Regions from separate parts of the Pantoea sp. X-Soil-YNGN-775 genome, predicted to be linked through region 2. Evidence: riboswitches for the same ligand, from Rfam matches in the RefSeq annotation. Region 2 holds a riboswitch; each other region holds the start of a gene.

Region 1 (7,932 bases), 2.0 Mb from region 2:
TTCAGGGTTAAAACCTTTAGCTGGTCCGTCACTCTCGTATCTTTTGTACGTATTGACTGCAAACACCCCGGAACTCAACGGCACAAATAATTCCGGGTCTACCGCTGGCTGGAAGGCTTCACCGATGACGAACGTTAACCGGCGGCGTATGTTGTTCCACCAATGATCCTCGTACTCAATCTCAGCATATGAGTTTTGGTTGGCCCACTGGTAAAACAGCCCGCTGATGCTGTCATCGTTGAGGGTGACACCATCATGGATGTTGAACAGGACTGAGAGGTTATTTGTCGCTTTGAGCACCCATCCATGATTTTTCAGGTAGTCGATAAAGGCGTTGAGAATCTGTTTCTTTATTTTTTCGTTGTTCGGGTTTGGCATTTGCACTCCACTGAGTCGTTAATTGTATTGGTCAGGTCACTGTATTTCTCGGGCTGGCTGGCGATCTCAGTCAGCAGCTTACGAACGAACACCGGCAGAGGTATATTTCCGCGCGTGGCGGTCAGCCAGTCGGCGGTAGTTCCCGTCACTGTGATGTCATAAATTTTCATTTTTTAACCTCCGGTTGGACGGGTAGCGATTTGTACCTGTCCCGATTGGCACCCTGGATTTTACGAGCGGCGGCTATTGCCCGTTCGAGCGCGTCCGGGTCAATATGGGCGGGCGTTGGCGTCCCGCTTTTTATCTTCGTCATACAGTCGCTCCTGCCAAAAGCATATCTTTGAGGCGATGGCGCATAGCTTCCCGCTCTGCGGCTGCGGCTTCCTCAGCACGGCGCTGTGTTTCGTTGGCGGCGTCCTGAACCAGCCTGTCCAGTTCACGCTCCAGCCCGTTTGCCAGCTCTCTGTGATATTCATCTTCCACTTGCCGTTTCAGGTCGGTGATCTCCTGTTCCAACAGCTCTGCCGGTTTGCGAAGCGTGATCGATATGTTCCCTGTGCTACCGGCAAGGTAGACTGATTGAGGGATGCCGATATCGTACCGCCAGCCCTCAAGAATCCGCTCCTGTAACTGTTGCATTGCAAGTGCTCCTGGGGCGTTGAAGCGCTGAGTAGTGCTGGTGGCGGTGTACCTTTGGACAGCGGTATCAATCCGTGCTGCCAGTACGGTGGCGTCAGGTTTGAACCGTTCTGCGGCTTCGCTCAGGAATGCCTGTAGATCGCTCTCAGCGGCTTTCTGGGCCTGTCTTTTAGTAGTCATGGTTTTCTCCGTAATCGGTTGGAAATGGGCGTAAAAGCCCAATGGCGCTCCGTGGTGAGCGTCATTTGATGTGACCGTGTAGTGCGGCCATCTCGTCAGTGTTTGTGTGTTCGGCTTACGCGTACTCTGTAAAGAAGCTCTGCCCGCACGCAGGGCAATGTTGAGGCCTGTCCGGGAGGAACCGGAACCAGCGCGTTACTTCGGAGCGTCCAAACGTAACTCCTGCAAGGCTGTTAGTTTCAAGCGCCGTCAATGCCCGATAAGCTGTGGATAACGGGAGATCGACGTACCTTGAAACCATCTCAGCGGTAACGGGGATATCGGTTTCGTTCAGGTAGTGCAGGACGTTGATCCTTGGGGTTGTCGCGCGTAGGTCAACGGTATTCAGTATAGATACCAGGTAGGTGCGTTCCGCCTCATTAGGTAACGAAAACGGGACTGGCGTAAATTTATGGCACAAGGCTTCCTCTGTTAAGTTATTAATTAATAGAATTTATTTTATCACATTTTGATGGAAATAGATATCAATTTCATTTGAATTCGGGGTTGCTATTGACAATCTACGGCTTTTGAGGATGATGGGTGGTATTGATTTTGATAAATTAAATTAATCACGATGTTCGTGTTTGGCCCTTTGGTTGAATCAAGCGTGTTACGACGGTGCAAGCGCTTACTGTCCGACTGCATGTTGGAAAGGGAATAAAACGCCACAATATAAAGAGACCTCGCTTTTGTTAATTTTCATTCCTTAGTCAGGAAAGAAAATACACAACACTCACCCATACGGGCTATGGTCTTTGAAATCCTTTTTCGAAATATTTAAAGCACCAACAACTGTTTCTTCGAAAAAACCAACTCATCTATAGAAGTTAATCACAGCAAGATGACGGGTGTCATCAGTGATTAGATGTGTTTTTTCTTCTCGTCACGACGTTACGAGATGGCTTCGCCTCTTTAGATGATATTCAGATAATGGCCTGTATCAGACGTAAACTGAATCGTCTGTCCATACCATAACCTTCGTTTACCACTCTGTTACATGCCACAGCCTCAACAGGTCTCATGACCTGTTTCTGTGTGGATTGTCCCACTCGTGGACTCAGGTAACCCAGCGGTTACACCGGATTGCTGTTGCATATTGTGTGCATTTAACGGGGATGTTTACATCACTGGTTGAAAAGCATATGTGTGGAATAGCGATCAGCAACATTTGTGGCAATGCACTTCGATAAGGTTGTGGACGCTTCTTGCTACAAGCGAACTTCAATTAACAGTCTCAAAAGCTGTGTTCCAGAACGTTTGGCGCAATGCCGGATAAATCAAATTACCGTAAAACGGTAACCCCTACTAAATGCCATCCACAAGGAGGGCCACATATCCTGCTCGCTACCAGCGATAGCGGAGGATTTTATATACCCATTTAAAAAGGAGAAAAACATGGCAAGAACGAAAGGTGCAGTGGCAAAGGGTGTGGATAATAAAGCGGTGCGAGCATTCCTGCTAAAGCATAGCTCATTATCTGAATTACCTCAGATTGTGGAAGATTGTATCTGGGGGGCGATGGGGCAGGAGAAGGAATCGAGAGGTTATAGTGGCGAACGAATCATAGCGATCTTGAAACGGCTTGATTGCATTGATACACCCACGGTATTTAAGCAGATGTGGGATTACAATATCTCGCAAGGTGATTGGACAGCCCCTTCCAGACGAAACACCCAGCGTATGACAAAAGTGCTGAGGTGTGCGTCGGACGCTATTTATCATCACGCCAGATTGTCACGACGGAGCGAGTCTAAACATCAAGAAATTTTCAATTTGACTGACGATGAACGTGAAAAGATACGTTCTTGGGTTAAGGCATGCGAATGGTGGAAGGTAAAAGAATTGCTCTCTTATTGCGGGAAGAGAATGGTTCGCCATCAACCTCCGATATTAGAGTATACAGAAGATAATTTGGTGAGATTAACAACCTCAATGCCTACCACAATGAGGCCATCGATACGCCTTTCTTGCCCATTAAATATCAATGAACACATCAACGACCATCAGCCAGCAACTATGTTCACCGTCAAAGGTAGCAAAAACTTGCAGCCACTTATTGATGAGATTGGTTTGCACTATGCTCGTTTACGAAGTGCAGCCTGAGCGCTTGCCTGAGAATGCAAATTCCAGCCGGGAATATCCCGGCTTTTTTGCATCTTTTCCACCTCGTTCCATTAATAACTTGGGACACAAGCTGGGATACTTTATGGGATTTGTACAGTTTTTAGAGCTTGTTTGTTGGACTTCCCGCTGGCATTATCCTGATCAGGGATTAACGGGACGTTAATCGCAAGTAGTTGATTTTGATTTTAAATGACTCGGGGTGCCCCTCTAATACAGGGCTGAGATACACCCGCTGACCTGATCTGGATAATGCCAGCGTAGGGAAGTCTGATGCCTGACCGCATTCGCCTTCTTGTTCGCCGGTTGGGAGCTATGATGACACATCAATCTCAACACCTTTCTGCTGCGCAATTCGCGCCCATTCTGCACCGTTTCCGCCGTCAGTCACCGCTGGTGCACTGCATGACCAACGACGTGGTACAAAACTTCACCGCCAATGTGCTGCTGTCGCTCAACGCTTCGCCAGCGATGGTGATTGATGCGGAGGAAGCCGCGCAGTTCAGCGGCTTTGCCGATGCCTTACTGATAAACGTCGGAACGCTGACCGTTGAGCGCCAGCAGGCGATGCAGGCGGCAGTCACGGCCGCCAGGCAGGCGGGAACGCCCTGGACACTGGACCCGGTGGCGGTCGGCGCACTGACGCTGCGCACCACTTTCTGCCAGCGGCTGCTGAGCCAGCAGCCGGCGGTGATCCGCGGTAACGCGTCAGAGATCATGGCGCTGGCGCAACAGGCCAGCGGCGGACGCGGAGTGGATAGCCTGCATCAGGCGGATGCAGCGCTGGAGGCTGCCCGGCAGCTGGCCCGCGACTATCAAACGCTGGTGATTGTGACCGGCGAAGTAGACTACGCCACCGACGGCCAGCGCACCTTTGCCATTCGCGGCGGCAGCCCGTTAATGACGCGGGTGGTCGGTACCGGCTGTGCGCTGTCGGCGGTGGTAGCCGGCTTCAGCAGTCTGAGCGGCGATCGGCTGCTCAACGTTGCCAGTGCCTGTCAGGTGATGGCGCGGGCCGGTGAACAGGCGGCGGCAAGCTCAGCCGGCCCCGGCAGTTTTGCCACAGCATTTCTTGATGCGCTCTGGACGCTGGAGGTTGACCATGAAACGCATTAATGCACTGACCATCGCCGGGACCGATCCCAGCGGCGGGGCAGGGATTCAGGCCGATTTGAAAACCTTTTCAGCGCTGGGCGCGTATGGCACCAGCGTGATCACCGCGCTGGTGGCGCAAAATACCCGTGGCGTTCAGTCGGTCTACCGGATTGATGCAGACTTTGTGGCCGCCCAGCTCGACTCGGTGCTGGACGATGTGCGCATCGACAGCGCTAAAATTGGCATGTTGTCGGAAACCGCCATCGTCGGGCAGGTTGCGGCGCGGCTGAAACGCAGCGCAATTCCTTTCGTGGTGCTGGATACGGTGATGGTGGCGAAAAGCGGCGATCCGCTGTTATCCGCCGATGCCATTGCCAGCGTCCGCGAACTGCTGTTACCGCAGGTGTCGCTGATTACGCCGAATCTGCCGGAAGCAGCAGCGTTGCTGGGGTGCGCGGTGGCGGAGAGCGAAGCGCAGATGCGGGCGCAGGGCGAGGCGTTGCTGGCGGCGGGATGTCAGGCAGTATTGATCAAGGGCGGTCACCTGACGGCTGATAACAGCCCGGACTGGCTGATCACCCCGTCGGGCCAGCAGCGGTTCAGCACCCCGCGGGTCAATACCCGTCATACTCACGGCACCGGCTGCACGCTGTCAGCGGCGCTGGCGGCGTTGCGTCCGCGTCACGCCGACTGGGCTGATACGATCACCGAAGCGAAAGCCTGGCTGCAGCAGGCGTTGTTACAGGCGGATTCACTGGAGGTCGGTACGGGAATCGGGCCGGTGCACCATTTTCATCAGTGGTGGTAACGGTAGATGCGCCATCCCGCGCTGAGGCGGCGGGACGGCACATTACCGGGTCAGGGTGCTTCAAACCAGGCGCTGTTGCGCTCGGCGATAGGGGTTATTGAGAAAATCATCTCCTGCAAATGACGGCGCATCGCGGCTTCGGCGGCGTCTGCGTCGTGATGTTTCAACGCTGAAAAAATCTCCTCATGCTGCTCAATCAGGCTTTCCGGCGGTGAAACTTCACTCAGGGTGAGAAAACGCACCCGGTCCATCGCTGCTTTGATGTTCTCGACGGTTTCCCACGCCAGCTTGCAATCAATACTCTCGGCAATCAGCCGGTGAAACTCATCATCAAGGCTGAGAAACGCCTGGCTGTCATGCCGCTCAGCCGACATGCGTTGCAGCTGAAGGTTGTGTTCCAGCATCATCAGCGCCGGCTCGCCAATTTCCAGCGCCGCACGGCGCACCACGGAAACCTCCACCGCTTCACGGATGAAACGGCCGTCCGCCACCCGTTTGGCGGAAATTTTACGCACAAAGGTGCCGCGCTGCGGCAATACCTGTACCAGTCCGGCTTCGGCCAGCTTGATGAACGCTTCGCGCACCGGCTGGCGTGAGACGTTAAAACGCGCAGAGACCTCTTTTTCCGACAGCAGCGAACCCGGCTGAATCACACAGGTCACGATATCTTTGCGCAAAAACCGGTAAATCTGCTGATTCACCGGTTCGCTGGTGGTAATGGTATAGGCGATCGACATGCAGCAATATCCATATTACGGCTGGCTGGTGCCAGCCCGAAGGGAAAGAGTCAGTCTAATCAGCACGCTGCGTCTGCGCCAGTGCTTTGTCATCACAGCATCAGGCGCGGGTCATGTACTGCTGCACCGTCGCACGCGCACCCTGGGTAGTCAGCTGCTGATAACGGGCGGTCAGCCGGGCGACCAGATCGGCGTTGCCTGCCAGGTCGTCGCCGAAGATCTGGCGCAGGCCCAGCAGCGCACGCACCCGCGCTTCACCTTCTTCGCTGCCGGCCACGCATTCTGCCAGCGTGCTCTTCAGCGGATCGCGAACCTCAATCGGCTGACCCTGTTCGTCGATGCCCCCGACATAGCGCATCCAGCCAGCCACGCCGAGCAGCAGCAGTTCACAGCGGCTGTTATTGCTCAGATGCCAGCGCAGACTGTCCAGCAGACGCTGCGGTAACTTTTGCGATCCGTCAGTAGCGATTTGCCAGGTACGATGTTTGATGGCGCGGTTTTCGTAGCGGGCGATCAGCGAATCGGCATAGGCTTCAAGGTCCACGCCCTGGGTGCGCAAGGTGGGAGCCTGCTCATCGACCATCAGTGAACGGGCAGCGGCGCGGAAGTGCGGATCGGCCATGCAGTCGCTGATGTGCTGATAACCGGCAAGATAGCCGAGGTAGGCGAGAAACGAGTGGCTGCCATTCAGCATCCGCAGTTTCATCTCTTCATACGGCAAGACGTCGCTGACCAGCTCTGCACCCGCCTTTTCCCACGCCGGACGACCGCTGACAAAGTTATCTTCAATAACCCACTGAAAGAACGGTTCCGCTTCAACCGCCACCGGGTCACGGGAGCCGAGCCGCCCGGCCAGCGCGTCAAACGCCGCCTCCGTCATCGCCGGCACAATCCGGTCAACCATGGTTGAGGGAAAGGTCACCTGCTGCTGAATGTACTCAGCCAGCGCGGCATCCTGGCGCTGCGCCAGCTGCACAATCACGTTGTGGGTGACGTGGCCATTCTCCGGCATGTTGTCACACGACATCACGCTGAAGGGCGGCAGACCGAGTTGCCGACGGCGATTAATCGCAGCCAGAATCAGCCCTGGCAACGAACGCGGCGTCTGTGGATTGTCGAGGTCATGCAGGATATCGGGATGATCCGGGTTCAGATTGCCGCTGGCTGGCTGATGGCAATAGCCTTTCTCGGTCACGGTCATTGAAACAATCGCCACCTCGGGCTGACACATGGCGTTAATCACCGCCTCAATGCCGTCGCCTTTGCCGTGCAGCGCCGCAGTAATCACGCCGATCACCCGGGTCTGCAGCGAATCATTCGCCATTTCGGTCAGGGTATAGAGCAACTGCTGTTCACGCAGCGCCTGAATCAGTTCGCCGCTGTTGAGGTTCACTTCGCAGTAACCCCAGTCACTGCCGTGTTCGGCGGCCAGCTTATCGCTGCACAGCGCCTGATGCGCGCGGTGAAAGGCACCAAAGCCGATATGTACCATACGGGTTTTAAGCTGGGCCCGGTCATAGGCAGGGCGCTGGATCTCAGCGGGCAGGCGATCGATCTGTAACATAGTCCGTCCTTATGGCAAACGGGGCGCGAGGCGCCCCGAAATCAGTGATCATGTTGCGTGATGAGGATTACACCGAAACTGGCTTATCCTGGGTCTTCGGGCTGCGGATCACAAACAGCACCAGGAAGGCACCCAGCGCAGCGACAGCGCCGGCCAGCACAAAGGCGCTGTCAAACTTACCGGTATGCTGGACGATAAAGCCGGTCACAATCGGTCCGATGATGCCGGAAAGGCTGCCGACCAGGTGGATAAAGCCGCTGATGCTGCCGACACGACTCTTGTGCACCACATCCTGAATAATCGCCCAGTAGATCGCGCCGGTAATGTAGAGGAAGAAGATCGATACCGACATCATCATCACCGCAGGA
Region 2 (7,932 bases):
GCCGAAGGGTGAGAAATGGGAACAGGCTGTAGCCTACTGGCGTACCCTGAAGTCCGATGAAGGGGCGAAATATGACGCGGTCGTCACGCTGCATGCCGAACAGATTGCACCGCAGGTCACCTGGGGCACCAACCCAGGCCAGGTGATCGCCGTTGATCAGGTCATTCCCAATCCGGCCTCGTTTGCCGATCCGGTCGAGCGCGCCTCGGCGGAGAAAGCCCTGGCCTACATGAACCTGCAGCCAGGCATTAAACTGACCGATGTGGCGATTGATAAGGTGTTTATCGGCTCGTGCACCAACTCACGCATTGAGGATCTGCGCGCTGCCGCCGCCATCGCCAAAGGCCGCAAAGTCGCGCCTGGCGTGATTGCCATGGTGGTGCCAGGTTCCGGTCCGGTCAAAGCTCAGGCTGAAGCCGAAGGTCTGGATAAAATCTTCCTCGACGCTGGTTTTGAATGGCGTCTGCCAGGCTGTTCAATGTGTCTGGCGATGAATAATGACCGTCTGAATCCAGGCGAGCGTTGCGCCTCAACCAGCAACCGTAATTTTGAAGGTCGTCAGGGCCGCGGTGGCCGGACCCATCTGGTCAGCCCGGCGATGGCAGCCGCTGCCGCCGTTTCCGGCCATTTTGCCGATATCCGTCAACTGACGACAGGAGCTTAACCGATGGCGAATAAATTTACCCAGCACACCGGTATCGTTGCGCCGCTGGATGCGGCTAACGTCGATACTGATGCCATTATCCCTAAGCAGTTTTTGCAGAAAGTAACCCGCACCGGTTTCGGCCAGCACCTGTTTCACGACTGGCGCTTTGAAGATGATGCCGGCACCGTGCCGACGCCCGGTTTTGTGCTCAACAAGCCGGAGTTCAAAGGCACCAGCATTCTGCTGGCGCGTGAAAACTTTGGCTGCGGCTCATCACGTGAGCATGCGCCCTGGGCGCTGACCGATTTCGGTTTTCACGTGGTGATTGCGCCGAGCTTCGCGGATATTTTTTACGGTAACAGCTTCAATAACCAGCTGTTGCCGGTGAAGTTAAGCGAACAGGAAGTGGATGAGATGTTTAAACTGGTGGCGGCGCAACCGGGCATTCGCTTTACGGTCGATCTGGAAGCGCAGACGGTGACTGCAGGGGATAAAGTCTATCCGTTCGAACTCGACAGCTTCCGCCGTCACTGCATGATTAACGGCCTTGACAGTATCGGCCTGACGCTGCAACACGAAGCGTCGATCTCGCAATATGAGCAGAACCAGCCCGCCTTCCTGCGCTGATAGAGTCAAAGCAGGGCGGCATCCCGTCGCCCTGCTGCTTTAAACGTCGCGTACCCGCGCTGACATAATAAAAGCCGCTATCGCCAGCACAAATGCCAGCCAGTAGACCGCTTCATGTCCCAGCCGCTCACTTAAGGTTCCCTGAATAACCCCGGCCAGAATCATGCCGGTCGAGATCGAATTGGTGAACATCGTTGTCGCAGCGCCGGGTCGCCCCGGCATTAAATCCTGAAACCACAACATCCCGATACCGGCGATAATCCCGACAAACACCGCATTAAACAGCTGTAAAACCATCAGTGAGGTGCGCGAGTTGAACAGCACCAGCCCAAGGTAAAACAGCACCCCTGCCGCCACCGCCAGCAGCATCAGCCGCCGCTTGCCGATACGCCGTGCGTAATGCCCGGCCAGCAGCATCACCGGAATCTCCAGCCCGGCCGCGGTCCCCATCAGCAAACCGGCCAGCTTTTCCGGCAATCCCAGCGTGGTACTGATATAGAGCGGCATGTCGATGATATACATGGTGTTGCAGGTCCACATGGTCACCGAGGCCAGAAACAGCAGCCGCACATCCCGGTCACGCCAGCCGCTTAACGGCAGGCCGCCGCTTTGCAGCAGTGGCTCAGCGCGCGGCACCGACGGCAGGGTAAACCACACCAGCACGATGCAGATAAGGAACAGCGCCGCCGCCACCATAAACAGCGTCACGAAACCGTAATTCAGCGCCAGAGCGAACGACAGTGGCGGTCCGATCACCCACGCCAGCGACAGCTGTGCCCGCATCACCGAACTGAACATCACCGCTTCCCGCGCTGACTGGTCGGCATATTCACGTGCCAGCGCGAACAGCTGCGGCATCGACACGCTGGCTAACGCCGAGAGCAGCACCCCAAGGGTAATCAGCGTCAGATAGTGGCGGGTAAAGGCAAACAGCAGCGCATTAACCAGCGCCATCAGGCAGCAGAACAGAATGATGTTGCGGCGATCGCCGACGCTGTCCGATCGCTTTGCCACCAGCATACTCACCACGATACCGGCCACCGCATTGATAGTGAAAAACAGCCCGACCCAGAATGGGCGGGCCTGCACCTCACGGGTTAAAAACAGGCTGAGGGTCGGTGCCTGCAATGCGCCCGCCACGCCCAGCATGAACGAGGCGACCATAAAAGCGAGGTAGACCGGATTGATGCGGCGCTGCCGCGTTAACAGCGATTTCATACCGAAATCCCTTACAGGATGAACAGGGGAAGAGAAGAAGGGTAGACGATACCGTGCAGCATGAAAAAAGCCAGCAGAGATCATCTGCTGGCGGTGTAATTGCACCCTACTCAGAAAAGCATCCCGCTGAACAGCGGCATGAGGGTCGAACGCCATTCATAGCTGAATGCCTCCCGCTCTTCCCATAGAGCAAAGTTTGCCCTTAAAATGCGGCAAGAAAAACAGAGCGCTTTTCACCGGGAGTTCCTCTTTTATGTCCTCATCTCGCCTGAAGCAGCAGTTCATACGCCTGTGGCAAAGCTGCCAGGGGCAGACGCAGGAGATCACCCTGAGCGAACTGGCTGACCTGCTGCACTGTTCACGCCGGCATATGCGCAACCTACTCAACCGGATGCAGGCGGCCGGCTGGTTAATCTGGCAGGCCGAAGCCGGACGCGGTAAGCGCTCACAACTAACCTTCTGCTACACCGGACTGGCGCTACAGCAGCAGCGCGCTGAGGATCTGCTGGATCAGGATCGCATCGATCAGCTGGTGCAGCTGGTCGGCGATAAGAATCAGGTCAGGCAGATGATTGGCGCTCACCTTGGCCGCAGTTTCCGTCAGGGAAAACACATTCTGCGGGTGCTTTACTACCGCCCGCTGCTGAATTTGCTGCCGGGCTCCGCCCTGCGCCGCTCCGAAACCCATATTGCCCGCCAGATTTTTAATGGCCTGACGCGCATAAATGAGGAAAATGGGGAAATAGAGGCCGATATTGCCCATCACTGGCAGCAGACTTCCCCGCTCCACTGGCGCTTTTTTCTGCGACCGGCGATTCGCTTTCATCATGGTCGCGAACTGGAGATGGCCGATGTTATCGCCACGCTGGAACGTCAGCGTCAGCAGCCGCTGTTTTCCCATATTCAACAGCTCGACTCGCCCGCTCCGTGGACGCTGGATATCACCTTAAGCCAGCCCGACGACTGGTTACCCTGGTTACTGGCCAGCGTCAGTGCGATGATCCTGCCGCGCGAGTGGCCCACGCAGCGCGACTTTGCCCGCCAGCCGATCGGCACCGGCCCTTACAGCGTGATCCGCAATCAGGAAAGTCAGCTGAAGATAGAAGCCTTTGATGATTATTTTGGCTTTCGCGCGCTGATTGATGACGTCTCTATCTGGGTACTGCCGGATATCAGCGATGAGCTGGTCTACGCAGGTGTGCGCCTGCAGGGCGACGGCGCGGATGAGATCCAGGAAGAGAGCCGGCTGGAAGAAGGCTGCTACTATTTGCTGTTTGATCAGCGTTCGGAAAAAGGCCGTGACGAGACGATACGGCGCTGGGTCAGCTATCTGTTCAATCCCATCGCCCTGCTCAACCACGCCGGCGTCGGCTATCAGCGTTACTGGTTTCCGGCCTATGGCCTGCTGCCGCGCTGGCATCACCGCCGCGATCTTACCCCGGTCGAAAAGCCGCCCGGCCTGACTCACCTGACGCTCACCTGGTACAGTCAGCACGTTGAGCACGAAGGCATTGCCAATGCGTTGCGTCCGCTGCTGGCGCAGCACGGCGTTACGCTGGAGACGCGTGAAGTCAGTTACGAATGCTGGCATCAGGGCGAGGCCGACAGCGATATCTGGCTCGGCAGCGTGAACTTCACGCTGCCACTGGCCTTTTCACTGTTTGCCCAGCTGTATGAGATCCCGCTGCTGCATCACTGTTTGCCGATCGACTGGCACGCTGATGCCGCCCGCTGGCGTGAAAAAGCGCTGCCGCTGGCCGAATGGAGCAAGCGGTTAGTGGAAGAGGCCGGTCTGCATCCGCTGTTCCACCACTGGCTGCTGCTTGAAGGTCAGCGCAGCATGCGCGGCGTGCGGATGAATACCCTCGGCTGGTTCGATTTTAAATCTGCCTGGTTTGCGCCGCCCGCGCTGTAACGCTTTCGCGCTGACGCTGAAATGACTAGAATGTGACGTTCTCAACGGGGTGCCGCCTGCTGACCGCAAACGGCTGAGAGAGACCCGTCGAACCTGATTCGGTTAATACCGACGTAGGGATTTGAGAGGCCTGCTGCTCAGATCCTTTGCGACTCATCCCCTATTCTCCTGAAGGAGCGCAAAGTGTTTAACAAAGTTCTGCCACTGCTGCTGTTACTTTCCACCCCGGTACTGGCTGCCAAACCGGTTCTGACGGTTTACACCTACGACTCCTTCTCCGCTGACTGGGGCCCCGGTCCGGCGGTCAAAAAAGCCTTTGAAGCGCAGTGCGATTGCGAACTGAAATTTGTCACGCTGGAAGATGGCGTGTCGCTGCTGAATCGCGTGCGAATGGAAGGCAAAAACAGCAAAGCGGATGTGGTGCTGGGACTGGATAACAACCTGCTGCAGGCGGCGCAAAAAACCGGTCTGTTTGCCGCCAGCAAGGTCGATACCGCGCAGCTGACGCTGCCGGGTGGCTGGCACGACAGCACCTTTGTTCCGTTTGATTATGGCTATTTCGCCTTCGTCTATGACAAAACCCGCCTGAAAAATCCGCCGAAAAGCCTGAAAGAGCTGGTAGAGAGCCCGGAAAAATGGCGGGTCATCTATGAAGATCCGCGTACCAGTACCCCGGGATTAGGTCTGCTGCTGTGGATGCAGAAAGTCTATGGCGATCAGGCCCCGCAGGCATGGCAAAAGCTGGCGCAGAAAACCGTGACGGTCACCAAGGGCTGGAGTGAAGCCTACGGTCTGTTCCTGAAAGGCGAAGGCGATCTGGTGCTGAGCTATACCACCTCGCCGGCCTATCACATCATCGAAGAGAAAAAAGAGAACTACGCCGCCGCACCGTTTGCCGAAGGCCACTATCTGCAGGTCGAGGTTGCTGCGCAGTTAGCCAGCAGTAAACAGCCGAAACTGGCGCAGCAGTTCATGCAGTTTATGGTCTCGCCGGCGTTCCAGAACACCATCCCGACCGGCAACTGGATGTATCCGGCGATCAAAACCACCCTGCCTGCTGGCTTCGCCACGCTGCAGGTGCCCGCCACCGCGCTGCACTATTCGCCGGAAGAGGTAGCCAGCCAGCGCTCTGGCTGGATTAGCCAGTGGCAACGCGCCGTCAGCCGCTAATGCCGCGCTGGCTGATCCCCGGGTCGCTCGCCACGCTGCTGTTAATCAGCGTGGCGCTGTTCGCCTTTATCTCGCTGTGGAATGCCGCGCCGGTCACCGACTGGCGTAGCGTGCTGCTGGATGAGTACCTGCAGCACGTTGTGGCGTTCTCCTTTGGTCAGGCGCTGCTCTCCGCCCTGCTGTCGTTGCTGCCTGCAGTGCCGCTGGCGCGCGCCCTCTATCGCCGCCGCTTTCCCGGTCGTCAGCTGTTGCTGCGTCTGTGTGCCATGACGCTGGTGCTGCCGGTGCTGGTGGCGGTGTTTGGCCTACTGACGGTCTATGGCCGCGTCGGCTGGCTGGCGCAGATGTGTCAGCTGCTGGGCATTGACTATCACTTCTCACCCTATGGGTTACAGGGCATTTTGCTGGCGCATGTTTTTTTTAACCTGCCGCTGGCGACGCGTCTGATGCTGCAGGCGCTGGAGAGTATTCCGGCCGAGCAGCGTCAACTGGCCGCACAGCTTGATCTGCGCGGCTGGCACCACTTTTGCCTGCTGGAGTGGCCATGGCTGCGTCGTCAGCTGCTGCCGACCGGCGCGCTCATCTTTATGCTCTGCTTCGCCAGCTTCGCCACCGTGCTGTCGCTGGGCGGTGGCCCCCAGGCCACCACCATTGAACTGGCGATCTTTCAGGCGCTCAGTTACGACTACGATCCCGGTCGAGCCGCCTTGCTGGCGCTGATTCAGCTCAGCTGCTGTCTGACGCTGGTGCTGCTCAGCCAGCGGTTCAGTAAAGCGCTCCCTGCCGGTACCAGCCAGCTGCACGGCTGGCGCGATCCACAGGATTCTCGTCTGGCTCAACTAACGGATGGGTTGCTGATTATGCTGGCGTTACTGCTGCTGCTGCCGCCGCTGGCGGCGGTAGTGGTGGATGGCTTGCACGGCGGGCTGCGCGGCGCGCTGGCCCAGCCAGCGCTGTGGCAGGCGACCCTGACCTCATTGCGCATCGCGGTCGGTGCCGGCCTGCTGTGCGTAATACTGACGCTGATGCTGCTGTGGAGCAGTCGCGAATTGCGTCTGCGTCAGCGCCCGCTCGCCGCACAGCTGATCGACACCAGCGGCATGCTGATTCTGGCAATGCCCGGCATTGTGCTGGCGACCGGCTTCTTTCTGCTGTTTAACGCCACCGTTGGCCTGCCGGCGTCGGCGGACGGGCTGGTGATCTTTACCAATGCGCTGATCGCCATTCCCTATGCGCTGAAAGTACTGGAAAACCCGATGCGTGATCTCGCCGAGCGCTACGGCAGGCTATGCGATTCACTGGATATCCACGGCTGGAACCGACTGCGGTTGATTGAACTGCGGGCGCTGAAACGTCCGCTGGCACAGGCGCTGGCGTTTGCCTGCGTGCTGTCGATCGGTGATTTTGGCGTGGTGGCGCTGTTTGGCAACGCCGACTTCCGCACCCTGCCGTTCTACCTTTATCAACAGATTGGTGCCTATCGTGGTGCCGACGGCGCAGTCACCGCTCTGCTGCTGCTGCTGCTCTGTTTGCTGCTGTTCACCCTGATGGAAAAATTACCGGGCCGCCATGCTGACACTGAATAATCTCACTTACCTTTATCAGCATCTGCCGATGCGCTTCAGCCTGCATGCCGAACGTGGCGAGCGGCTGGCGATCCTCGGGCCAAGCGGTGCCGGAAAAAGTACCTTACTCAGCCTGATCGCCGGTTTTCTGCCGATCCGCCAGGGCACGCTGATGATTGATGGCCAGGATCATAGCCACAGCGTGCCCGCCAGGCGGCCGGTATCGATGCTGTTTCAGGAGAACAACCTGTTTCCGCACCTCAGCGTGCAGCAGAACATGGCGCTGGGCCTGCACCCGGGACTGAAGCTCAACACAGAGCAGCGCCAGCAGCTGGCTGCGCTGGCCGATCAGGTGGGATTGGGCGGTCTGCTGGCGCGACTGCCGGGCGAGCTATCGGGGGGCCAGCGTCAGCGGGTGGCGCTGGCGCGTTGTCTGCTGCGCGATCGCCCGGTGCTGCTGCTGGATGAGCCCTTTTCGGCGCTGGATCCGGCGCTGCGCAGCGAAATGCTGCAGCTGGTGCGCTCGGTGTGCGAAGCCCGCAACATCACGCTGCTGATGGTGTCGCACAGTCTGGAAGATGCGCAACAGATCGCATCGCGCAGCGTGGTGATTGTTGATGGACGGGTTTACTGGGACGGCGCGACCCAACAGTTGCTGTCGGGCGAGACGCGGGAGGCTGATGTACTGGGCATCCCGCGCCGCTAACCGATGATTATTCGAAAAAGACCTGCCACAGCAGATGACGGAAAATCGGCATCATCGGATGGAACTGAATGCCGACAAAGGCGGC
Region 3 (7,932 bases), on a different replicon from region 2:
CCATCATCGGCTTGGTGACCGAACGAACCAACGCGATTAACGCCAACTAACCGGCAATGCTGACCCAAAACAGAGGATTTCATGTCTGAATTAAGATTCCCGCAAGGATTTTTATGGGGCGGCGCGTTAGCCGCCAACCAGGCTGAGGGAGGCTATCGTGAAGGCGGAAAGGGTTTAACCACCGTTGACATGATCCCCCACGGTCCGCACCGGATGCCGGTGAAGTTAGGCCTGGAGCAACGTTTCACCCTGCGTGACGATGAGTTTTACCCCAGCCACGACGCAATAGACTTCTATCATCGCTATCCGGAAGACATTGCGCTGATGGCGGAAATGGGATTCAGCGTATTTCGCACCTCTATCGCCTGGAGCCGTCTCTTTCCGAATGGGGATGAGCTGACGCCGAATCCGCAGGGGATCGCCTTTTACCGCGCGGTGTTTGAAGAGTGCCGTAAATACAATATCGAACCGCTGGTTACGCTGTGTCACTTTGACGTGCCGATGCATCTGGTTACTGAATATGGCTCGTGGCGCAACCGCAAGATGATCGACTTTTTTGCCCGCTATGCCCGCAGCTGCTTTGAGGCATTTGACGGTCTGGTGAAGTACTGGCTGACCTTTAATGAGATCAATATTCTGCTGCACAGTCCGTTCTCCGGTGCCGGGCTGGTGTTTGAAGCAGGTGAAAATCATGAGCAGGTTAAGTATCAGGCGGCCCATCATGAGCTGGTGGCGAGCGCGCTGGTGACCAGAATCGCCCATGAAATAAATCCGGCTAATCAGGTCGGTTGCATGCTGGCGGGCGGCAACTTCTATCCATGGTCAAGCAAACCGGAAGATGTCTGGGCGGCGCTGGAAAAAGACCGCGAAAACCTGTTCTTTATTGATGTGCAGGCGCGCGGATACTATCCCGCCTACGCGGCCCGCCTGTTTCGGGAAAAAGGGGTCAGCCTGCAGATTGACGACGGCGATGCTGAGATTCTGAAAAACAGCGTCGATTTTGTCTCGTTCAGCTACTACGCCTCGCGTTGCGCGTCAGCAGAGATGAACGAGCTTAACAGCAGCGCCGCCAACGTGGTGAAATCTCTGACCAACCCGCATCTGACGCGCAGTGAATGGGGCTGGGGCATTGATCCGCTTGGCTTACGCATCACCATGAATATGATGTATGACCGCTATCAGAAGCCGCTGTTTCTGGTCGAAAATGGTCTGGGCGCACGGGATACCTTTAATGACGCCGGTGAGATTGAAGATGATTACCGCATCAGCTATCTGCGTGAACATATCCGGGCGATGGGCGATGCGATTGCGGACGGTGTGCCGGTGATGGGTTATACCAGTTGGGGCTGCATCGATCTGGTTGCCGCCTCGACCGGCGAAATGAGTAAACGTTACGGATTTGTTTATGTCGATCGTGACGATCTGGGCAACGGCACGCTGGCGCGCAGCCGGAAAAAATCGTTCTGGTGGTATAAAAAAGTGATCGCCAGCAATGGTGAAGATCTGGAGTGACGCTGTCACCTTGTATCGACAGAACAGGCTATTCTGGTCAGCCGACCCGCAGCAGTAAGCGGGCGGCTGGTTGAGCTGGACTGCGGCGTGCCGTTGTATTCAGCAGATAATTATCGTATAACAAACGTCTCCGAGGGGTGTCCTGTAATGGGCTGAGATGGCACAAGCCGAACCCTTTGAACCTGATCTGGGTCATGCCAGCGAAGGGACGGGTCGGCAACGTTTCTGCATCATTTTCTGCGTTTTTGCCTGTTCTTCATCGTATGCCCGGATCTCCTTATGTTAACGAACCGTTAATGGAGATCCTATGTCACTTGCGCTTTTCGACACCGGCTTTTATGGCCGCCTGCGTCACCAGGCGGGCGATCACTGGCACGCCTACGTGTCGCACGATTTTGTGCAGCAGCTCGGCCAGGGCCAGTTGCCTCCCGCCGCTTTTCGTCATTACCTCACCCAGGATTATCTGTTTCTGCTGCACTTTGCCCGCGCCTATGGGCTGCTGGTCAGTAAACTGCACGACCCGGCAGCGTTACGTGCAGCAACGGCATCTCTCAACGCCATCGTCAATGAACTGCCATTGCATGTGGCTTACTGCCAGCAGTGGGGGATCAGCGAAGCCGTGCTGGCCAGCCAGGCCGAAGCCGTTGAAACAATCAACTACACCCGTTACGTGCTGGACGTCGGCCACAGCGGAGATGCGCTTGAGCTGATGACCGCGCTAATGCCGTGCGTTGCCGGCTATGCTGAAATCGGCCTGACGCTGTTACACCATCCCGCGACGGTGATCGCAGGCAATCCTTACGGCGCCTGGATTCAGAATTACGGCGATGCCGATTATCTGGCCGGTGTTCGCGCGGCGTTGAATCTGTTTGAAACGCTGGCCCAACAGCGCGCCGGGGCTGAGCGATTCGACCAGCTGGCGACGATATTCACTACCGCCACCCGGCTGGAATCCGACTTCTGGCAGATGGGCCTCGACCCGCAACTGACGTCATCCCAATGAGCCGTTCAACGCTGTTATCACCGCCGGGCATTTCTGTACGTCAGCTCAGGCTGGATTTGGGATCGCATCGGTTGTTCGACTCACTCGACCTGGAGATCCCCGCCGCGGCCTTCACTGCGCTGCTGGGTGCCAGCGGCGTCGGGAAAAGTAGCCTGATGCGCGTCATTGCTGGCCTGACGCCGCCGACATCCGGGCTGGTCAGCGGCAGTGATGGCCTGCCGCTGGCCGGGCGGATCGCCTGGATGGGCCAGCAGGATTTGCTCTATCCGTGGCTGAGCGTGGAGCAAAACGTCTGCCTGGCCAGTCGTCTGCACGGCGAAAAACCGGACCGCGACTGGGCGCAGCATCTGCTGGCGCGGGTTGGTTTGACTCGCTACGCAACGGCCCGGCCCGCCACCCTGTCTGGCGGCATGCGGCAGCGGGCCGCACTGGCGCGCACCTTATATGCACGAAAGCCGATTGTCCTGATGGACGAGCCCTTTTCCGCGCTCGACGCGCTGACCCGCAGCCAGATTCAGACCCTGGCCGCCGGGGTGCTGGCGCAACATACCGTGTTGCTGATCACTCACGACGCGGCGGAAGCCTGCCGACTCAGCCATCATATGCGGGTGCTGACCGGCTCAGGCATTGAACCCTGCCCGCCATTAGCGGGTCAGCCGCCGCGCGCGCCTGATGATGCTGGCGTGATTCGCAGCCAGGCCGCTTTGCTGCAACAGCTGGCTAAGGTGACGCTATGAAACAGCTCAGCCGCTTTGCCCCGCTGTGGCGTGGCATCACGCTGTGCAGCGGCCTGATTGCGCTGTGGTGGCTGGTGACGTTGCTGCCGGTGCCGGCGTTTCTGCTGCCTTCACCGGCGGCCGTTGCGCAGGCGCTTTGGACCAGTAAGAGCTGGCTCGGCTATCACAGCCTGATCACCTTCACTGAAATCCTGAGTGGAATGGCGATTGGCGTAGTACTGGGTTGCCTGCTGGCGCTCGGCATGACGTTTTCGCCGCGTCTGCAGCGCTGGATGATGCCGCTGGTGCTCACCAGCCAGGCGATTCCGGTCTTTGCACTGGCACCGCTGCTGGTGCTGTGGTTTGGCTTCGGCATGAGCGCCAAAGTGGCGATGGCGGTACTGGTGATTTTCTTCCCGGTGACCTCGGCCTTTTATGATGGCCTGCGCCGCGTCAGTCCGGGTTATCTCGATCTGGCTCGCACGCTGGGCGCTTCACGAGGATCGCAACTGCGCCATGTCCGGCTGCTGGCCGCCCTGCCAGCGCTCGGCTCGGGGCTGCGGATGGCCGCGGCCATCGCGCCAATCGGCGCGATTATTGGCGAATGGGTCGGTTCGGCCGAAGGTCTGGGTTACGTCATGCTTAACGCCAACGCCCGGATGCAAAGTGATATCTGTTTTGCCGCGCTGTTTATTCTGGTGCTGATGACGCTGGCGCTGTGGCTGGCGGTCGATGCCCTGCTTCGCCGCCTGATCGCCTGGGCGCCCGATAATTCCTTATGACCTCTATCCTGCGAGAAAATCCGATGCGTAAACCTGTTCTGTCGGCGCTGATCATCAGCGCAGCACTCGCCAGCCCGCTTCATGCAGCAGAAAAACTGACGCTGATGCTCGACTGGTATATCAACCCAGACCATGCGCCGATAATGGTGGCGCAGCAAATTGGCGCGTTTAAGGCGGAAGGTCTGGATGTCACGCTGGTTCCACCGTCCGATCCAGCACTGCCCCCGCGGCTGGTGGCGGCGAAGCAGGCAGATTTAGCCATTACCTATCAACCGCAGCTGCATTTCTTTGCTGATCAGGGATTACCGCTGATGCGGGTCGGCACCCTGATAAACACCCCGCTGAATACCCTGATTACGCTGGATAAGACGGTAAAAAAACCGGCAGACTTAAAGGGCAAACGGATCGGCTATTCGGTCAGCGGTATTGAGCAGGCGACACTGGCTGCCATGCTGCAACATGACGGTCTGAAGGCCAGCGAGGTTAAACTAGTTAACGTCAATTTCCAGCTGACCAGTGCCCTGCTGACCGGCCAGGTGGATGCGGTGATTGGCGGTTATCGAAATATTGAAGCGCTGGAGATCAGGTTGCAGGGTAAAGATCCGGTGGTGTTTAAGGTGGAGGATTATGGCGTGCCGGCCTATGACGAGCTGATTATTGTCGCGAACCGCGATGAAGCGCAGGCAGAGAAAATCAAAAAGTTCCTGCGGGCGCTGAAACGCGGCAACGCGGAATTGCAGGCCCATCCCGAAGCCAGCTGGCAGACTTTTGCCGCCCGGCATCCTGAACTGAATACGCCGCTGAACCATCAGGCGTGGCAGGCTTCGCTGCCGCTGTTTGCTGCCGATCCGGCGAAGCTGGACCGTGCCCGTTATCAGGCCTATGAGCAGTTTTTGTTTGATACCCGGCTGATTAAAAAGATTACACCGGTTGAGCGTTACGCTATCGACGGGCAGTGATCGGCTAAGCCCGCAGCGATTGCTGCGGGCTTAGTATCACAACGGTTTCTGATAGAGCCAGTGTTCGATGTCGCTGGCAGGCAGCGGTTTAGAGAAGAAGTAGCCCTGAATTTGATCGCATCCGTACTCTTTCAGTAATGACAGCGTCGCCTCGGTCTCCACCCCTTCCGCCAGCACGGTATAATTCAGCTCTTTCAGCATCTGAATAATCCGTTTAACGATGATTTTTGATGAGTCATCTTCAGCCATACGCGATATCAGCGACATGTCGATTTTGATCACGTCCAGCGGGATATCCTGCAGATAGCTGATGTTACTGTAGCCGGTACCAAAATCGTCGAGCGAAATAACAAACCCGTGCGATTTCAGCGCTTCCAGACCGCGGATAGCGACGTTGCTCTCGGTGATCAGCTCATTTTCCAGACACTCAATGCCAATCACCGAAGCTGGCAGTTGTGCCGCCTGCAGTTTCGCCAGCAGCGAATCGGCAAACTCCACTTTGGAGAAGTCCCGCTCACTGACGTTAATCGACACCGGAATCAGGCTGTACTCGCGATTCCAGCGCGCGAGCTGCTCGATAAGATGATCGATGACCCAGTTAGTCAGGTCAGAGATCAGGTTGGTTTTGCCGGCTAAAGGCACGAACTCAGACGGGAACAGCTCGCCACGTTCGGCATGATGCCAGCGAATCAGCGCCTCCAGCCCGACAGTTTTACCGGTTTTAAGGCAGACTTTCGGCTGATACGCCAGATAGAGGCCTTCATCCTTTTTCAGCGCCTGCGCCAGATCGTTCATGATCATAAAGTCGTCGGTACGACGGGTGTCGTAACTTTCATCAAACGACATCGCGCTGATGTTTTCATCTATCGCTTCATGCAGCGCGCTGACCGCCTGACGGACCATCTCATTGGCGTTAATCTGGCCGGGCACGAACCCGGTTTCGCCGGTAAAGATAGCCAGATCGAGGGTAATGTTTTCCGACAGATCGGCTTTCATTCCCTGCAGCACGTCGATCATATTGTGCGCCGTGTAGCGGCCCGACCACGGCTGAATCAGCGCAAAACGACCGGGGGCAAAGGAATAAAGCGTATCACCGGCAGGCAGATTGAGTCGGGCGGCAACCTGTTCGGCCATCTGTCGCAGCAGCTTCTCCATCGGCGCAATGCCGACGGTGCGGGAGAGTTCATAAGCGCGCGGAATATCGATGCAGTCGATCAGGATCAGACGGAAACGGCTGTGCGGTGCGGTGACCATCAGCTGCTGGATATCGCGGATTAGCCGTGGGCGATTGGGCAGATGGGTAATCACATCGGCGAAACCGGCATTGTTCCAGGCATCCAGAAACGAGGTCACCAGTCTGGCCAGCAACTTCAGGGTAGCGAGTTTCTCTGAGCAGAAAGCGTGCGGCTGGGTATCGGTCACGCAGAGTGTGCCCAGCACGGCGCCGTCGAGGTTCTCAAGTGACACACCCGCATAAAAACGAATATGCGGTTCGCCTTCAACAAACGGGTGCACGGCAAAGCGTGAATCCAGCAGTGTATCTACCACCACCAGATGGCCCTCACCATCAATCACGTGGCGACACAGGGATTCATCGCGGGTCGACTGTTTAAGATCGAAGTTACGTGAAGCCTTAATATATTGATTATGGTCGTCAATAATCGAAATAAAACTGCCCGAGATCCCTAATACCTGACTGGCAAGATGCACAAACTTCTCCAGCACTTCATCCCTGGCTTCATCAGGCGTCAGGAGTGCTTTAACCGCATTAAGACGTTTCTCGTCACGGCCATTTTGTTCGTTATGCACTGAAATCTCCCCTATACAGGCGCAAAAACCGAAAATAATTTAGCTTAAAAAGATGTAAATAGCGCCCAAATTTCAGATAAGTAGCGATGCTGGCTGTCATTAATTTCAGCGTGAAACAGTGTCGCATGATATCTAATCGCTGTCGAAATCATTTACCTCTTTCCGTTACTTATTCAACACCGGTGATTCGGTGCGAAACCCCAACCCAATCAGCCGGCCAAAGACAAAGCGCAGAAACGGAAGCCGACGGATAATAGCCGGAATTTTGCTGCCGCCGGGTGATTTTCGTCTGGCTTTATTACGGCTCATTTTGATTTGCAGGAACTGCGTTGCCACCGTCGGGAATTGCCGACGCTGCTGGACCTTTTCCAGATCGCGCAGGCTCAGCTCACCGGCCAGCAGCGGCCCGGTGAGAAGGTTGGCGGTCGCCACCGCATCCTGAATCGCCAGATTGACCCCGACGCCGCCAATCGGCGACATCGCATGGGCAGCATCACCAATACACAGCACGCCCGGCTTCGCCCATTTATCCAGCCGGTCAATGCGTATCGACAGCAGCTTAAACTGATCCCAGCTGCTGATTTCCTCCAGACGCGGTGCGCCAAACGGCGAGACGGCGGCAACCTGCGCAATAAAAGCCTCAAGCCCTGCCGCTTTCTGCGCCTCGAATTCGCCTTTCGGGATCGTCAGTCCGCACTGCCAGTAGTCACCGCGATCGATCACGATGAAATTTTGCCGCGGGCCTTTATGCCCCATGCCTGACACCGGATCGTCTGGCTGCTTACTCAGCCGGAACCAGATAACATCACGCGCCACCCCGAAAGTCTGGCTGGTGAGGCTGGCGCGCGCTCTGACCTGCGAGTGGCGGCCATCCGCGCCAATCACTACTTTGCAGCGGATATGCAGTCGCTGGTCGCCGCGGGTGGCAATAACCCCGCTGACGCTGTCGTTATCGTAGATAAAGTCTTCAAACGCCGTCGATTGCAGCAGCGTAAAGCCAGCATAGCGGGCACTTTGCCCGGCGAGGAAGTTAAGGAAGTCCCACTGTGGCATAAAGGCGATAAACCGGCACTGCACCGGCAGCCGCGAAAAATCTGCCATGGTAATGCTCTGACCGGCGATCTCCGCTTCCAGCTTTTCCGCGCGCTGGT
Region 4 (7,932 bases), 450 kb from region 2:
TCTCGCTGACTTCAATCGCGTGCTCAAGTGTGTCGCCGCTCAGCTGCGCATGAACCACTTCGCTTAATGCCACGCAGGCATCAATCGCCGGATACACACCGTAAACCTCAAACGCATCACCATCAGGAATGGCAGCTTCAAGTTTTTCCAGCTGGCTGTCGAAGTTGATCTTCGCATCTTTGACCGTCAGGTTTTCCCAGATCAGATCAAGAATGCGGCGATAGAGTGCCGGATCGGCAAATTCGGTCTGCTCGCAGAATGCCCGATAATTCGGGTACATACGCTCGCACAGGCAGGCCATAAAAGTAAGATGCTGCCAGCTTTCCAGCTTCGCCAGACGCAGATGAACGGGATTTTGTAACATAAAGGTGGCTCTTATTCGTTTCGCTGGCGGCAGTGTAACTGCAAAAGCGCAGCACAAACAGTGTTAAAGCGCGTTTTGCCAGCGCTGGAAAGTCGGACGATTCGAGGCAACCGCATCCGCCCAGCGGGTTGGCTCCGGCAAACGGTAGCCGCGCGTGCAGTTTTCAACCCAGTGCAGCGCAGTATCAAGGCTGACACGATGCCCGGTGGCCACGAACAGCGGATTGCAACGCTGCTTGCTGCGCCACACCCAGCCGATCTGTTCGCCTTTATCCATCAGCGGCTGACGACTGCCCGGCTGCGGATCCAGTTCGGCGAAACGACCGCACAGACGGCGTTTCGCTACACCAATGGTCGGAACATCCACCAGCAGGCCAAAATGCGACGCAACGCCGAGCCGCCGGGGATGGGAGATACCGTGACCGTCGACAAACAGCAGGTCCGGTTTTTGCTCCAGCATCTGCCATGCCGCCATCAGCGCCGGGTACTCACGGAAGGAGAGAAAGCCGGGAATATAAGGCATGGTGGTCTCGATACGCGCAATGCGATGCTCCACCAGCGTTAGCGAGGGCCACTCAAGTATCACCAGCGCCGCCCGGGTGACGGCGCCTTCCTGTTCAAATCCGACGTCCGCCCCGCCAATAAAGCGTGGCGGCAATACGTCAAAGTCATCTTCACGCACCACATCAGCGGCGCGTTGCAACTGCTCAGCGCGAAGTGCGGCAATATCCATGGTTACTCCTGATGGAAAGGACGCGATAAACGGTGCACCGCCTCAACAAACACACCCGCATTTTCCGGCGGCACATCCTGATGAATACCGTGACCAAGGTTGAAAACATGACCGGTGCCGTTGCCAAAGCGCTGCAGAATCCCGGCCACTTCCTGTTCAATACGGGCGGGTGGCGCATAGAGCATAGAAGGATCCATGTTGCCCTGTAGTGCAACTTTGTCACCGACACGGCGGCGTGCATCGTCGATATCCGTGGTCCAGTCGAGGCCCAGCGCATCACAGCCGGTTTCAGCCATCGCTTCCAGCCACTGCCCGCCCCCTTTGGTAAACAGGGTAATCGGCACCCGACGACCGTCGTTCTCACGCAGCACGCTGTCGACGATTTTGTGCATGTAGTGCAGCGAGAACTCGCGGTAATCACGGCCGGTCAGGACGCCGCCCCAGGTATCAAATACCATTACTGACTGCGCGCCGGCGCGAATCTGGGCATTGAGATAAAGAATGACGCTGTCCGCCAGTTTATCCAGCATGGCATGCAGCGTGGCGGGATCGGCGTACATCATCTTTTTGATTTTGGTAAACGCTTTGCTGCTGCCGCCTTCCACCATGTAGGTGGCCAGCGTCCACGGACTGCCGGTAAATCCGATCAGCGGCAGGTCGCCGTTCAGGCTCTTACGGATGGTACGTACCGCGTTCATCACATAACCCAGTTCCATTTCCGGATCGGGCACCGGCAAACGCTCTACATCTGCCCGGCAGGTTATCGGATGCGAAAAACGCGGGCCTTCGCCGGTTTCGAAATAGAGGCCCAGACCCATCGCATCGGGGATGGTCAGGATGTCACTGAAGAGGATTGCAGCATCCAGCGGATAGCGGCGCAGCGGCTGCAGCGTCACCTCACAGGCCAGCTCAGCATTTTTACACAGCGACATAAAGTCACCCGCTTCGGCGCGCGTCGCTTTGTATTCTGGTAAATAACGTCCGGCCTGGCGCATCATCCACACTGGCGTTACATCGACTGGCTGACGTAACAGGGCACGCAAATAACGATCGTTCTTCAGTTCACTCATTTCATTACTCTCTCAATTTCAGGCGTGTAGTGTAGCACTTTCACGCTTCGGCGCGGCACAGGGCGACGGTATCTTCAATCAGGCGGCGCGCCACGGTGCCCGGTGGCGGCAGTAAAGGCAAGGCATCAAAACGGAACCAGGCCGCATCCAACAGCTCTTTGCCGTCATGTTGCAGATCGCCACTATCATATTCCGCCATAAACGCCGTCATCAGCGACTGCGGGAATGGCCACGGCTGGGAGGTGACGTAACGGACATTTTTGACGCGGATATTGCTCTCCTCCATCACTTCACGTGCCACCGCCTGTTCCAGCGTCTCGCCGACTTCGACAAATCCAGCCAGTACGGTATAAACGTTATTACGATGACGGGCGTGATTCGCCAGCAGGATCTCATCGCCACGCCGGATCGCCACGATAATGCAGGGCGCAATCTGCGGATAATATCGCTCGCGGCAATGACTGCACAGACAGGCAAACTCATGTTTGCTGTGGTGCATTTCGTGACCACAGTAGCCGCACCAGCGATGGGAACGGTAGAACTCCGCCAGCTGTACGCCGCGGCCCGCCAGCTGAAACAGTCCGACATCCAGATCGATCAGCTGCCGCACCGAGAACATGCTCTCTGCACGTGGCTCGCAAATCAGCCAGACTTTTTCCCCCTGCCACTCGCCAATTACCCGGGCTTTGGTGCCCGTCAGACCAAAATTTTCGGCGCTTCCGTGGGGTAAATCACCTTGCGGCAACCAAAGTTTCTGCTCGTGGCTGACAATCCACCATCCAGCGTCTACGCTTGAGATTTCGCATTGCATTTATTTCGTCATCCTTAGCGTCAACTCGCACGCTGAAGTCCTGATGTTAAGTGTGTAGATAAACAACTATAACTCACATGGAGTTAGATATGCTTAACCAGTTAGACGTCCTGGCCGAACGCGTAGGTGGCAGTAACGAACTGGTCGATTCGTGGCTGGAAGCCCGTCGCCAGCTGTTAGTAACCTATTATCATCTGGTCGGACTTAAACCCAATAAAGAAGCCCTGACCCGCCTCGATGAGCAGGCGCTGGATAACTTTTGTCATGGCCTGGTCGATTATCTTTCCGCCGGTCACTTTAGTATTTACGAACGCATCATCAGTGAGATGAGCGGTGACAGCCCGATGATCGCGGCAGCCCAAATCTATCCCCCGCTGGAAGCCAATACTGAACGCCTGATGCAGTTGTATGATGGCCATCTGCAGCAGGCGATCGATGACGATAACTGCATGACGTTCCAGCAGGCGCTGTCTGAAGTCGGTGAAGTGCTGGAGGCGCGCTTTACGCTGGAAGACAAGCTGATCCAGCTGGCGTGGGATAACCACCTGGCACCACCACCGGTGGCCAATGACAGCCAGATTGCTCGTCCGGCATAAGGTTAAACGCAGGTAAAGGGGTTGTGATTCAGTTGCAGCCCTTTTATGCTGAAGGGGTTCTGATGGCCGAGGCCAGAAGAACCCATTTTTTTCTGTTTGAACGTTAAGGTTTTTCGTCTTCAGCGGGCGCTCTGCCAGCCGCAGCGTAAAACCGCATTCTTGTCGGAGTGCCCAGTTGGGCTGAGACCGTTAATTCGGGATCCGCGGAACCTGATCAGGTTAGAACCTGCGAAGGGAACAAGAGTAAATATTATCGGTACGCCAGTCTTTTGCACTGCCCGTGCTGTTACTCCTTCCGAACTCCGGACAAGCATCATTCCCACTTACTGGAAGATTGCTATGTCTGACTCAAAAATGACCCGTCGTGAACAGCGTGCCCTGGCGCAGGAATTTATCGATTCACTGCAAGGCGGCAGCGCATTTCCCCGTTCTGAACGCATCTGGATTACCGGCAGCCGGCAGGATATTCGCGTGCCAATGCGCGAAATCAGGCTCAGTCCGACCCCGGTCGGCGGCAGTAAAGAACAGCCGCTGTATGAGCAGAATGAGGCGGTGCCGGTCTATGACACCGCCGGTGCCTATGGCGATCCCGCCGCGCAGATTGATCTGCATCGTGGACTGACAAAGTTGCGGGCGGGCTGGATCGAAGAACGCAACGACAGCCAGCCGCTGCCACAGCGCAGTTCAGACTATACCCAGCAGCGTCTGGCGGATGATAGCCTCGATCACCTGCGCTTTGACGCGCTGCCCACGCCGCGTCGCGCCCTCGCCGGCCGTTGCGTCACGCAGCTGCATTACGCCCGTCAGGGCATCGTTACGCCGGAGATGGAGTTTATCGCCCTGCGGGAGAATATGGGCCGTGAGCGAATTCACAGTGAGGTGTTACTGCAACAGCATCCGGGCCACAGTTTTGGCGCGCATTTGCCAGATAACATCACCCCGGAGTTTGTGCGTCAGGAAGTGGCGGCAGGCCGGGCGATTATTCCCGCCAACATTAACCATCCTGAATCGGAACCGATGATTATCGGGCGTAACTTCCTGGTCAAGGTGAATGCCAACATCGGCAATTCAGCGGTCAGCTCGTCGATTGAGGAGGAGGTAGAAAAACTGGTCTGGTCGACCCGCTGGGGCGCCGATACGGTGATGGATCTCTCTACTGGCCGTAATATTCATGAAACGCGCGAATGGATTTTGCGTAACAGCCCGGTGCCAATCGGCACAGTGCCGATTTATCAGGCACTGGAGAAAGTGAACGGCGTGGCCGAAGCGCTCAACTGGGCAGTATTCCGCGATACGCTGCTGGAACAGGCTGAGCAGGGCGTTGACTACTTCACCATTCATGCTGGCGTGTTGCTGCGCTACGTGCCGATGACGGCAAAACGGCTGACCGGCATTGTCTCGCGCGGCGGCTCGATCATGGCGAAATGGTGTCTGTCGCATCATCAGGAGAGCTTCCTCTATCAGCATTTCCGCGAAATCTGTGAAATCTGCGCGGCCTACGATGTCTCACTGTCGCTGGGCGATGGTTTACGCCCTGGCTCGATTCAGGATGCTAACGATGAAGCGCAGTTTGCCGAACTGCGAACGCTGGGCGAGCTGACGCAGATCGCCTGGGAATATGATGTGCAGGTGATGATTGAAGGCCCCGGCCACGTCCCGATGCATATGATCCGCCGTAATATGACAGAGCAACTCGATGTTTGTCACGAGGCCCCCTTCTATACGCTCGGTCCTCTCACCACCGACATTGCGCCCGGCTATGACCACATTACGTCTGGTATCGGCGCAGCAATGATTGGCTGGTTCGGCTGCGCAATGCTGTGTTACGTCACCCCCAAAGAACATCTTGGTCTGCCCGATAAAGAGGATGTAAAACAGGGTCTGATCACCTACAAAATTGCTGCGCACGCCGCCGATCTCGCTAAAGGCCATCCGGGTGCGCAGATCCGGGATAATGCCATGTCAAAAGCGCGCTTTGAATTCCGTTGGGAAGATCAGTTCAATCTGGCGCTCGATCCGCATACCGCGCGCGCAATGCATGACGAAACCCTGCCTCAGGAATCCGGCAAGGTGGCCCACTTCTGTTCAATGTGCGGCCCTAAATTCTGCTCAATGAAAATCTCTCAGGAGGTGCGGGATTTTGCCGCAAGCCAGCAAGCCAGCGCGCAGCCGATTGAGGTTGGCATGGCACAGATGTCTGAACAATTTCGCAGCCGGGGTGGTGAGCTTTATCATCCGGCAGATGCCATGAAGGAGGAGTAACTATGTCTGCATTTCCTGCTACCGTGCCGCGTCTCGGCCTTTATCCGGTAGTCGATAGCGTTGAATGGATCGAACGTCTGTTAGACGCCGGCGTCCGCACCCTGCAACTGCGCATCAAAGATCAGTCGGACGAGGCGGCAGAAGCGGCCGTCGCCCAGGCCATTGCGCTGGGTAAACGTTACGATGCGCGCCTGTTCATCAATGACTACTGGCGGCTGGCGATAAAGCATCAGGCCTACGGTGTCCATCTGGGTCAGGAGGATCTGGAGGTGGCGGACCTGGCACAAATCCGCCTGGCGGGGTTACGACTCGGTATTTCCACCCATGATGATACCGAACTGGATCGTGCGCTGGCCATTCAGCCCTCTTACATCGCGCTCGGGCATATTTTTCCGACCCGCACCAAACAGATGCCGTCTGCGCCGCAGGGGCTGGCAGAACTGCAGCGACATCTGACCCGCCTGACGCATATTCCGACCGTGGCGATTGGCGGTATCTCCGTTGCGCGAGCACCCGCGGTGCTGGCGACCGGCGTGGGCGGCATTGCGGTGGTAAGCGCCATCACCGAGGCAGAGGACTGGCGTGAAGCGACGCGTACCCTGCTTGCGCTGGCTGAACCGGCGCGGCCAGCGTGCGTGTGATTGGGTAACAGCGCGCAAAAATGATTAAACCGCTGCAACGGCAGCGATAAATCAGGAATACCGCGCGCGATTATCCAGTCAGCCACTGGCGCGGTGTCAGATAGCCGTTTAGGGTGGCCTTCGTCAGGTACGGTTACCTGACCAGGGCCAGTTCCCTCCTCTTTCTGGCCCTGCTTCTCTCCTACTTAGCCACCAGCAAATCGGGCGCTAAGGCGGCAGGAAGATCATCATGCTGGCAGGCCTGCATCGCCCGTTCGACGGCTGCCCCTACCCGCGCCACCGCCTGTTCGGTTTGTTCAGTGATCGGCAAGCCGTAGTTTAAGCGCAGGCAGTTACGGTATTTACCCGCGGCGGAAAACAGTGAGCCGACGGCGATCTGAATTTTGGATTCACGCAGTTCACGATTGAGCCGAACGGCATCAAAAGGTTCCGGCAACTCAATCCACATCAGGAAACCGCCCTGCGGACGGGAGACGCAAATCCCGCAGGGGAAGTAATGGCGCACCCAGCAGCTGAAGGTTTCATAGTTGCGATGATAGATCTGCCGCATCCGCCGCAGATGGGGTTGATAATGGCCCTGACGAATAAACTCCGACACGGCATGTTGCGGTTGCGTAGCGGTAGAGCCGGTCACGATGTACTTCATATGCAGGACGCGGTCCCGGTAGCGGCCTGGTGCCACCCAGCCAACCCGTAAGCCTGGCGCCAGCGTTTTGGAAAACGAACTGCAGAGCAGGACCCGGCCATCCAGATCCAGTGCTTTGATGGTCGGCGGACGTGGATATTCCCAGGCAAGTTCACCATAGACGTCGTCTTCAATCACCGCGGCGTCAAAGCGTTGCGCCAGCGCCAGCAAGGCGCGTTTACGCGATTCCGGCATAATGAAACCCAGCGGGTTATTGCAGTTCGGAACCACCACCACCGCTTTGATTGGCCACTGATCAAATGCCAGTTCCAGCGCTTCCAGACTGATGCCGGTCACCGCATCGGTAGGGATCTCAATGGCGCGAATGCCAAAGCCGCGCAGCGTCTGCATGATGCCGTGAAAGGAAGGTGACTCAACCGCGATGATATCGCCGGGCTCGCAGACCGCGCGTACTGCGACGGATAACGCTTCATGACAGCCGGTGGTGATCACAATGTCATCAGCGGTGAGCTGACAACCGCTATCGATCGCCAGACGCGCAACCTGTTGCCGCAGCGCGAGCACGCCATACAGGTTGTCATAATTAAGCAGCGCCGTTTCCTGCTTCTGGGCCTGGCGGCTAAATGCTTTCCACAGCGGCTTTAACGTCGGCTGGGTCAGATCGGGCATGCCGCTGCCAAGTTGCAGCACGTCATCTTCCAGACGGCTGTTGATCAACTCCAGCACCGCGTCCCACTGGGTGACTTCAACCGGCCGCTGCGCAGGTCGCGTCAGTGCCGGTATCGGCGGAGTCGCTTTCCGTGACGCCAC

Evidence for each region. A riboswitch is a leader RNA that binds a small molecule or an ion and turns the genes downstream of it on or off. The one in region 2 is predicted to bind thiamine pyrophosphate.
Region 1: another riboswitch for thiamine pyrophosphate. It lies ahead of thiM (hydroxyethylthiazole kinase); the one in region 2 lies ahead of thiB (thiamine ABC transporter substrate binding subunit).
Region 3: another riboswitch for thiamine pyrophosphate. It lies ahead of tenA (thiaminase II); the one in region 2 lies ahead of thiB (thiamine ABC transporter substrate binding subunit).
Region 4: another riboswitch for thiamine pyrophosphate. It lies ahead of thiC (phosphomethylpyrimidine synthase ThiC); the one in region 2 lies ahead of thiB (thiamine ABC transporter substrate binding subunit).

The regions. Positions count from the first base shown of each region.
Region 1 is NZ_AP035945.1:2,654,755-2,662,686, reverse strand. Features, by position in the region: gene AC6I8I_RS12535 (primase-helicase family protein) at 1-378, opposite strand, end outside; gene AC6I8I_RS12530 (hypothetical protein) at 351-548, opposite strand; gene AC6I8I_RS12525 (hypothetical protein) at 545-691, opposite strand; gene AC6I8I_RS12520 (hypothetical protein) at 688-1,197, opposite strand; gene AC6I8I_RS12515 (hypothetical protein) at 1,313-1,498, opposite strand; gene AC6I8I_RS12510 (hypothetical protein) at 2,635-3,342, shown strand; TPP riboswitch at 3,549-3,644, shown strand; gene thiM (hydroxyethylthiazole kinase) at 3,679-4,476, shown strand; gene thiD (bifunctional hydroxymethylpyrimidine kinase/phosphomethylpyrimidine kinase) at 4,463-5,263, shown strand; gene AC6I8I_RS12495 (GntR family transcriptional regulator) at 5,314-6,000, opposite strand; gene AC6I8I_RS12490 (mannitol dehydrogenase family protein) at 6,101-7,564, opposite strand; gene AC6I8I_RS12485 (MFS transporter) at 7,632-7,932, opposite strand, start outside.
Region 2 is NZ_AP035945.1:685,094-693,025, reverse strand. Features, by position in the region: gene leuC (3-isopropylmalate dehydratase large subunit) at 1-664, shown strand, start outside; gene leuD (3-isopropylmalate dehydratase small subunit) at 668-1,273, shown strand; gene AC6I8I_RS03070 (MFS transporter) at 1,313-2,491, opposite strand; gene sgrR (HTH-type transcriptional regulator SgrR) at 2,745-4,406, shown strand; TPP riboswitch at 4,442-4,544, shown strand; gene thiB (thiamine ABC transporter substrate binding subunit) at 4,590-5,576, shown strand; gene thiP (thiamine/thiamine pyrophosphate ABC transporter permease ThiP) at 5,552-7,162, shown strand; gene thiQ (thiamine ABC transporter ATP-binding protein ThiQ) at 7,146-7,847, shown strand; gene AC6I8I_RS03045 (DedA family protein) at 7,855-7,932, opposite strand, start outside.
Region 3 is NZ_AP035946.1:347,956-355,887, reverse strand. Features, by position in the region: gene ascF (PTS cellobiose/arbutin/salicin transporter subunit IIBC) at 1-18, shown strand, start outside; gene AC6I8I_RS21585 (6-phospho-beta-glucosidase) at 82-1,512, shown strand; TPP riboswitch at 1,636-1,738, shown strand; gene tenA (thiaminase II) at 1,820-2,515, shown strand; gene AC6I8I_RS21575 (ABC transporter ATP-binding protein) at 2,512-3,252, shown strand; gene AC6I8I_RS21570 (ABC transporter permease) at 3,249-4,013, shown strand; gene AC6I8I_RS21565 (ABC transporter substrate-binding protein) at 4,037-4,972, shown strand; gene AC6I8I_RS21560 (sensor domain-containing phosphodiesterase) at 5,009-6,781, opposite strand; gene AC6I8I_RS21555 (FAD-dependent oxidoreductase) at 6,947-7,932, opposite strand, start outside.
Region 4 is NZ_AP035945.1:235,410-243,341, reverse strand. Features, by position in the region: gene AC6I8I_RS01100 (YjaG family protein) at 1-364, opposite strand, end outside; gene nfi (deoxyribonuclease V) at 428-1,096, opposite strand; gene hemE (uroporphyrinogen decarboxylase) at 1,099-2,166, opposite strand; gene nudC (NAD(+) diphosphatase) at 2,207-2,977, opposite strand; gene AC6I8I_RS01080 (Rsd/AlgQ family anti-sigma factor) at 3,067-3,573, shown strand; TPP riboswitch at 3,727-3,827, shown strand; gene thiC (phosphomethylpyrimidine synthase ThiC) at 3,913-5,835, shown strand; gene thiE (thiamine phosphate synthase) at 5,838-6,476, shown strand; gene AC6I8I_RS01065 (aminotransferase-like domain-containing protein) at 6,658-7,932, opposite strand, start outside.